2 linked regions of the Fodinibius salicampi genome follow. The protein of the gene in region 1 binds, or shares a complex with, the protein of each later gene. Links are inferred from orthologs where the notes say so. Each region holds a gene or a part of one and is shown on either strand. Other genes may lie near its edges. The genes, in order: secA and secY.

Region 1 (4,261 bases):
CGTTTGAGGTCGAAGATTGATTACTTCGGTCCTTTTTCATCACTAATCGTCAAACGATGTCGTCCTTTCTTACGTCGACTTTTCAGTACTTTTTTTCCGTTCTTACTTTTCTTCCGTTTACGGAAACCATGCTTATTCTTACGCTTCCGATTGCTTGGTTGATATGTACGCTTCATGGGTAAATCGGTTTATGAAAACTTCAATTCGTAGATAGACCCACAATTTAAAAATAAATTTAGACAATAAGAACCATAATTTATTGGTTACATTAAATGAAAGGATTAGTAAAAAGATAGAAAAAACCGGCTTTTAAGCCTTAATTAATTTGAACAGACTCTAAGTTAGCTGTAACTTTCGTAAATCATATATAATACAGAGATTAAGTAATACGCTTTATGTTCGACAAAATAGGCGACATTTTAACTAGTATTTTCGGTACGAAGAGCGAGCAGGACCTTAAGAAAATCTGGCCCATCGTTGAAGAAATTAATGAGCACTATGAAAAGATGGAGCAGCTCTCCGACGAAGAGCTCAAACAAAAGACCGAAAATTTCAGACAAAAAATATCCAATGCAACAGCGGAAGTTAAGGAAGATATTGCCTCTGTTAAGGAAATCCTGAACAGCAATGAAGAACTATCGGTTGATCGGCGCCGGGAACTCGGCGAAGAGCTGGAGGAGCTCGAACAGGAACACACCGATACCATTGAAGATGTTCTGGAGGAAATCCTGCCTGAAGCATTTGCGGTAATGAAGGATACCTGCCGCCGCTTTGTCGGTGAAAAATGGAAGGTAGGCGGCAGCATGAACGAATGGGGGATGATTCCCTACGATGTTCAGCTGGCCGGGGCCGTAGCGATGCACCAAGGGAAAATTGCCGAAATGAAAACCGGTGAAGGTAAAACACTGGCCGCAATCATGCCTGCCTATCTGAATGCACTCAGTGGGCGTGGAGTACATATCGTAACGGTCAACAACTACCTCGCCAAGCGTGATGCCGAGTGGAACGAACCCCTGTTTAACTTTCACGGACTTGAAGTGGATTGCGTGGATCTCTACGATCCGAACTCTGAGCAACGCCGAAATGCCTACAGGGCAGATATAACGTATGGAACCAATAACGAATTTGGGTTCGATTACCTGCGTGACAATATGGTGATTAACTCTGAACAGCTTGTTCAGCGTGATCACAACTTTGCTATAATTGATGAGATTGATTCTATTCTGATTGATGAAGCGCGAACGCCACTCATTATCTCTGGCCCCGTTCCGGAAGATAATAAATCCCAAAAATATGAAGAGCTTAAACCCCGTGTTGAGTCTCTGGTTAACGCACAAAAGAAACTGGTGGCCTCTCTCGTTAAAAAAGGTCAGGAAGCACTAGATGAGGGGAATGAGGAAGAGGCAGGTCTGGCGCTTTATCGTGCCCAGCGCGGATTTCCCAAGAACAAGAAGTTCCGCAAAATGATGCAGGTGCCCGCCAATCAAAAGCTGGTTCAGCAAACAGAGGCCTTTTACCTGCAGGATAATGCTCGTCGACTGCCTGAAGTGGATAAAGAACTTTACTATTCGGTCGATATGAAAATGAATAATATCGAGCTTACCGAAAAGGGCCAGGAATTTATTACAAAGGCGAATGAGGATCCCGATTTCTTTATTATTCCGGATCTGGGTACGGAAACTTCCCAAATAGAAGAAGAGATCGAAGAACTCCGGGAAGAAAAAATCAGCGAAATTAAAGAAAATAATGAGTTCAGCGAAGAATACAAGGAAAAGAAGATAAAAGAAGCGCGGCAAGAGGTTGAACAGGAACGAGAACGCCGTTTCAATGAGCTTCACCGACTGTTTGCCGAACGCAGTGACCGTATCCACACGGTTAACCAGCTCCTGAAAGCCTATACCCTCTTCGAACGAGAAGAAGAATATATCGTACAGGAAGGCAAAGTGCAGATTGTTGACGAACACACCGGCCGTGTACTATCGGGACGCCGCTATTCGGATGGCCTCCATCAGGCTATTGAGGCGAAAGAAAATGTTAGCGTGGAAGCAGCTACTCAAACCTACGCCACTATTACTCTGCAGAATTACTTCCGGATGTACAACAAGCTTGCCGGTATGACGGGGACAGCGGCTACGGAAGAAGGGGAGTTTAATGAAATTTACGATCTGGATGTAGTTATCATTCCCACGAATGAACCGGTTATCCGTGATGATAAAGAGGACTTGGTATTCCGGACTAAGCGCGAAAAATATAACGCTGCCATCGAGCGTATCCGCGAATATCACGAAAAAGGACAACCCGTACTTGTGGGTACTACCAGCGTGGATGTTTCCGAAACGATCAGCCGGATGCTCAAGCGCGAAGAAATTCCACATAACGTTCTCAACGCTAAACACCATGCCCAGGAGAGTGAAATTGTCGAAAATGCGGGTCAGCCGGGGGCAGTAACCGTAGCAACGAACATGGCCGGTCGTGGTACGGACATTAAACTGGCGCCGGGCGTCAGGGAAAAAGGCGGACTGGCTATTTTGGGAACGGAACGCCATGAATCGCGCCGCATTGACTTGCAGCTGAGAGGACGTTCCGGGCGTCAGGGAGATCCCGGAGAATCCCAGTTCTTTGTCTCTCTCGAAGATGACTTGATGCAGCTTTTCGGTTCTGACCGCGTCGCCAAAGTAATGGACCGGCTCAACTTTGAAGAAGGCGAAGTCATTACCCATTCCTGGATTACCAAATCGCTGGAACGGGCACAGTCCAAGGTAGAGCAAAACAACTTCAGCATTCGTAAGAAACAGCTGGAGTACGATGATGTTCTCAATAATCAGCGGGAAGTTATTTATGCCCGCCGAAAGCACGCTCTTTCGGGTGATGAACTGAGGAGCGATATTTATGATATGCTCGAAGACTTGGTTCAAAGCGTTGTAGAGGAGCACTATCCTAAAGGAGAACTCGAAGAAATTCGGGATACCATCCTCCGATTCCTGGCAGTAGATATTGACCTGGAACGTGAAGAAATGGGCAAGCTGGGAGAGGATAAGCTTATTGACCATATTATAGAGCGGGCCTACGAGGTCTACAACAAAAAGGAAAAGATGATTTCAGAGCCGCTCTATGAAGTTATCAAAAATATTGAGGCTTCCGATGCCGAGGACAAACCTTCCAAAGTTCAGGTTATCTTTACTGACGGCATTCGTCGCATGCGCGTTGTGGTGGATGTAGAAAATGCACTCGAAAATGAAGGACATGAGGTGGCGCGTGCCCTTGAACGTACGGCCGTTCTCTCTATTATTGATGATAAATGGATGGATCATCTGCGGGAGCTTGATTCCGTAAAAGAAGGGATCGGCCTTCGCTCATTTGCCCAAAAGGACCCCCTCCTGGAATACAAGCGTGAAGCTTTTGATATGTTTAAACAGCTGCTTGATGAGATCAACCAAGAGGCAATTTCCCTGATTTGGAAAGCGATTCCCGAAATGCAGGCCGACAAACAGCGGCTCCAGCAAGCACCCGAAAAACGCGCTAAGGTGAATATGAACCAAGCTAAAACAGAGCATTCGGATGCTACCAACATGGGCTTTAAAACCAATGCCCAGCAGAGTCAAAATGGAGGTCAACAGCAACAACAACAGCGGAGTGACCAAAAACCCCAGCCGGTTACTGTAGAAGAAGAACCAGGACGCAACGACTATGTTAAAATACAAAACATGGGTAGCGGGGAAGTAATCGACATCAAGTGGAAGAAAGCCAAACGCATGATCGAAGAAGACAGCTGGGTCCTTATAGAAAAATAGTTAATGGTTACTGATTATTGGTCAGGGGGAAAACCAATAATAAATAACCATTGCCCAATAACAACATATGGAAGTTTTAGGAATCGATATTGGAAGCTACGGTCTCAAGGGATGTATTGTAGATACGGTGAAAGGGGAAATTCTCTCAGAACGCATAAGTACGCCACCCCTGGAGGATACCACCCCCCACAAAGTACTGGCACAGATGCACCGGATCGTGCGGAAAGAATTTGACTGGGAAGGCCCCATAGGATGCGCTTTCCCGGCACCGGTACGGAATGGCATTGTATTATCCGCTAAACGTATACATGATTCCTGGGTTGACGCCAATGCCGAGCAGCTCTTTTCAGAAATTACTGATAACCCGGTTTCCGTTATCAATGATACGGATGCCACTGGTCTTGCAGAAATGCACTTTGGGTCCGGACAGATGAAACAGGGACTTGTTGTTGTGCTTACACTGGGCACCG
Region 2 (3,249 bases), on another replicon or contig:
AAGGCGCTTGCTGAAGGTGCCCGCGAAGGTGGATTAGACTTTTAAAAAGAATTACTATGCCAAAAATAAGAAGAAGACATAACGTAGCTCCCAAGAATTTAAATCTTGAAGAGAAACTGGTTCATATTAACCGTGTTTCCAAGGTTGTTAAAGGTGGACGCCGATTTAGCTTTAATGCTATCGTCGTTGTTGGAAATAAAGATGGCGTTGTTGGTCATGGCCTGGGTAAGGCAAATGAGGTTTCGGATGCCATCCAGAAAGGGTTTGACAATGCTAAAAAGAATCTGATTCGGGTTCCAATGACTAAGACCGGGAGTATATATCATACTATCACCGGAAAAGAGGGAGCTGGAGAGGTACTCTTACGTCCTGCGTCCGAAGGTACGGGTGTAATTGCAGGAGGTCCTGTCAAGGCTCTGCTCGATATAGCCGGAATGCAAAATATATTAACCAAATCCGTGGGTTCTTCTAATCCACATAATATGGTTAAAGCCACCTATAATGGATTGAAAAACTTGACAGATCCGGTTGAAGTAGCTGAGCGAAGAGGTATTTCCTTAAATAAAGTATTTGAAGGGTAATTGATCTAAAAGAACTTTTTAAAGAGTTATAAAATCATGGATTTAAGTAATTTAAAAGCACCCGAACCAAATAAGAAAAACCGTAAGCGCATTGGGCGTGGCCAGGGTTCTGGCTATGGTGGACATACCGTTGGTAAAGGTCATAACGGGCAGCGTGCACGAAGCGGTTTCAAAGAACGCTTCTGGTTTGAAGGCGGTCAAATGCCTCTCCAGCGCCGTATACCCAAATGGGGCTTTACCAATAATTTCCGTACAGAATATGTTGCGGTAAATGTTGGTACTATTGATCTCTTTCTTGAAGCTGGTAAATTGAAGGACCCGGTTATCTCTTTGGATGATCTTATTGAAGCCGGACTTGCCGGTAAAGGAGACCTTGTTAAGCTTCTGGGAGACGGAGATATTGAAAAATCAATAGAGATCGAAGTTCATAACGCCAGTAAATCAGCTAAGAAAAAGGTTGAAGATGCCGGTGGAAGTGTAAGTTTTATTGAGAATTAAAAAATAGTCTCTGTCTTAGATGAGTTTAGTCGAAAATTTTCGCAACATATTTAAAATTGAAGAGCTCAAGGAGCGCATTCTGTATGTGGTCGGTATATTAATGATATACCGTATCGGGAGTTATGTAACACTTCCGGGCGTTGATGCAAGTCAATTAGTTGAAAGTACAGGCAATGCTTCCAGTTTATTAGGGCTCTTTGATATGTTTGTGGGAGGAGCATTTTCCCGGGCAGGTGTATTTGCGTTGGGAATTATGCCTTATATTACCGCAGCGATTATTATTCAGCTGATGGGAGCTGTTGTTCCTTATTTCCAAAAGCTTCAGCGCGAGGGTGAAGAAGGCAGGCGTAAGATTAATCGTATAACCCGCTATGGAACGGTAGGTATTACTGCTGTTCAGGCTATCGGGTTCGCCATTAATTTAATGGCTACCTCACCAAATGCTATTGTAGTTTCTAACATTACTTTTGTGATTACCTCGGTTATTATTTTAACTGCTGGTACTACGTTTGTAATGTGGCTGGGAGAACGTATTACTGACAGGGGAATAGGTAATGGTATTTCTATCCTTATTATGATAGGTATTATTGCCCGACTGCCTGCCAGTTTGATAAATGAAATAACTACTTCAGCGAACGCCATTATTGTTATTGTTGAGATTGCGGCACTTATACTTGTTATTGCATTTTGTGTGTTACTTACGCAGGGTGTACGGAAGATTCCAGTCCAGTATGCGAAACGTGTAGTGGGACGAAAAGTATATGGCGGTACTACACAGTATTTACCGTTAAAAGTAAATGCTGCAGGAGTGATGCCGATTATTTTTGCCCAGTCAATTATGTTTATTCCGAGCACGATAGGAACGTTCTTTCCAGAGAGTGCCACGGTACAGATGTTGACCGCATGGGCTTCTGATTTTACAGGAATCACGTACTCGATTATATTCTTTTTTATCTGTGTGTTCTTTACATACTTCTATACTGCTATAACAGTAAATCCAAGGGAAATGGCAGACACCATGAAACGCCAAGGGGGCTTTATACCAGGTGTTCGCCCCGGGAATCAAACAGTGGAATTTATCGATAATATTTTGACGAAAGTTACACTCCCTGGAGCTATATTTTTAGGATTTATTGCCATATTACCAGCTTTTGCTGCGCGGTTGGGAGTAACAACAGGCTTTGCCATGTTTTATGGAGGTACAAGCCTGCTTATTATTGTTGGAGTTGCGATTGATACGCTCCAGCAGATTGAAAGCCACTTAATGATGCGTCATTATGATGGATTCATGAAGAGTGGTAAGATGAAAAGCCGTCGATAAGGATGATCTTTTTAAAAAGTGAATCTGAAATTGAAAAGATGAGAACAAGCGCGCAGCTTGTTTCTCAGACTCTTGCAGAGGTGGCAAAAGAGATTGAGCCCGGAGTCACTACCGCTAAATTGGATCGAGTTGCAGAAGAGTTTATAAAAAAACAAGGTGGAAGGCCGGCATTTAAAGGATATGGACCAGAAAATAATCCATTTCCGGGCACGTTATGTATTTCTATTAATGAAGAAGTCGTGCATGGTATTCCCAGTGAGAAGAGGGAACTAAAAGAAGGCGATATTGTTTCTATAGATTGTGGTGTCGAAAAGAACGGTTATTTCGGTGATCATGCTTATACTTTCGCAGTCGGTGAATGTGATCCTGAAACTGTTAAGTTACTGAGAACAACGCTTGAATCTCTTTACAAGGGAATAGAAAAAGCGATTCACGGAAATAAGATTGGTGATATTTCACATGCGGTGCAAACATACTGTGAAGACGAAGGGTATGGAGTTGTCCGAGACTTAGTGGGACATGGACTTGGAAAGTCTCTGCACGAAGATCCTTCAGTCCCTAATTTCGGAAGTCCAGGCAGAGGTAACCGACTGCGGTCTGGAATGACTCTGGCAGTAGAACCAATGATAACGCTTGGAAGTTATAAGGTTAAAACTTTGGACGATGGCTGGACCGTTATTACACAAGACGGTAAAAATGCCGCTCATTATGAGCATGATATTGTAGTTCGTGAAGGAAAGGCTGAAATTCTAAGTACTTTTGATTATATTAAAGAGATAACGAAAAACCGAATAAACGCAGATATTTGACATGGCTAAACAAGAGCCAATAAAGCAAGATGGCGAAATT

The links.
Region 2: the proteins of secA (region 1) and secY are in contact, whole or in part, in a crystal structure (PDB 3DIN), measured with the Thermotoga maritima proteins. The link is inferred for Fodinibius salicampi from one-to-one orthologs. Residues at the interface, in WP_004082002.1 of Thermotoga maritima: Glu261, Ala262, Arg263, Lys300, Ala301, Arg302, Thr303, Ile304, Ile305, Leu323, Tyr324, Asp325, Pro326, Val329, Ser330, Tyr333, Ile336, Lys340, Phe345, Val349, Glu363, Phe364, Tyr374, Ser375, Gly376, Gly377, Glu393, Ile395, Thr482, Ser483; in WP_004081795.1 of Thermotoga maritima: Glu108, Gly109, Glu110, Glu111, Ala236, Glu237, Arg238, Arg239, Ile240, Thr241, Ile242, Gln243, Tyr244, Ala245, Arg246, Arg247, Val248, Thr249, Gly250, Arg251, Arg252, Val253, Tyr254, Gly256, Ala257, Ser258, Thr259, Tyr260, Leu261, Pro262.

The regions. Positions count from the first base shown.
Region 1 is NZ_BAABRS010000003.1:284,356-288,616, forward strand. Bases 55-3,991 are described here. They hold secA (preprotein translocase subunit SecA), read left to right. Parts: upstream 55-407; coding sequence 408-3,791; downstream 3,792-3,991. Other genes in these bases: rpmH (50S ribosomal protein L34), read right to left, coding at 55-176; ppgK (polyphosphate--glucose phosphotransferase), read left to right, coding at 3,859-3,991. Also shown: ABEB05_RS12405 (ribonuclease P protein component), read right to left, coding at 1-40; more of rpmH, read right to left, coding at 21-54; more of ppgK, read left to right, coding at 3,992-4,261. UniProt on the Escherichia coli protein: Required for protein export, interacts with the SecYEG preprotein conducting channel.
Region 2 is NZ_BAABRS010000008.1:8,287-11,535, forward strand. What follows is about bases 325-3,249. They hold secY (preprotein translocase subunit SecY), read left to right. Parts: upstream 325-1,098; coding sequence 1,099-2,400; downstream 2,401-3,249. Other genes in these bases: rpsE (30S ribosomal protein S5), read left to right, coding at 325-581; rplO (50S ribosomal protein L15), read left to right, coding at 618-1,079; map (type I methionyl aminopeptidase), read left to right, coding at 2,403-3,209; infA (translation initiation factor IF-1), read left to right, coding at 3,211-3,249. Outside these bases: rplR (50S ribosomal protein L18), read left to right, coding at 1-45; more of rpsE, read left to right, coding at 57-324. UniProt on the Escherichia coli protein: The central subunit of the protein translocation channel SecYEG. Consists of two halves formed by TMs 1-5 and 6-10.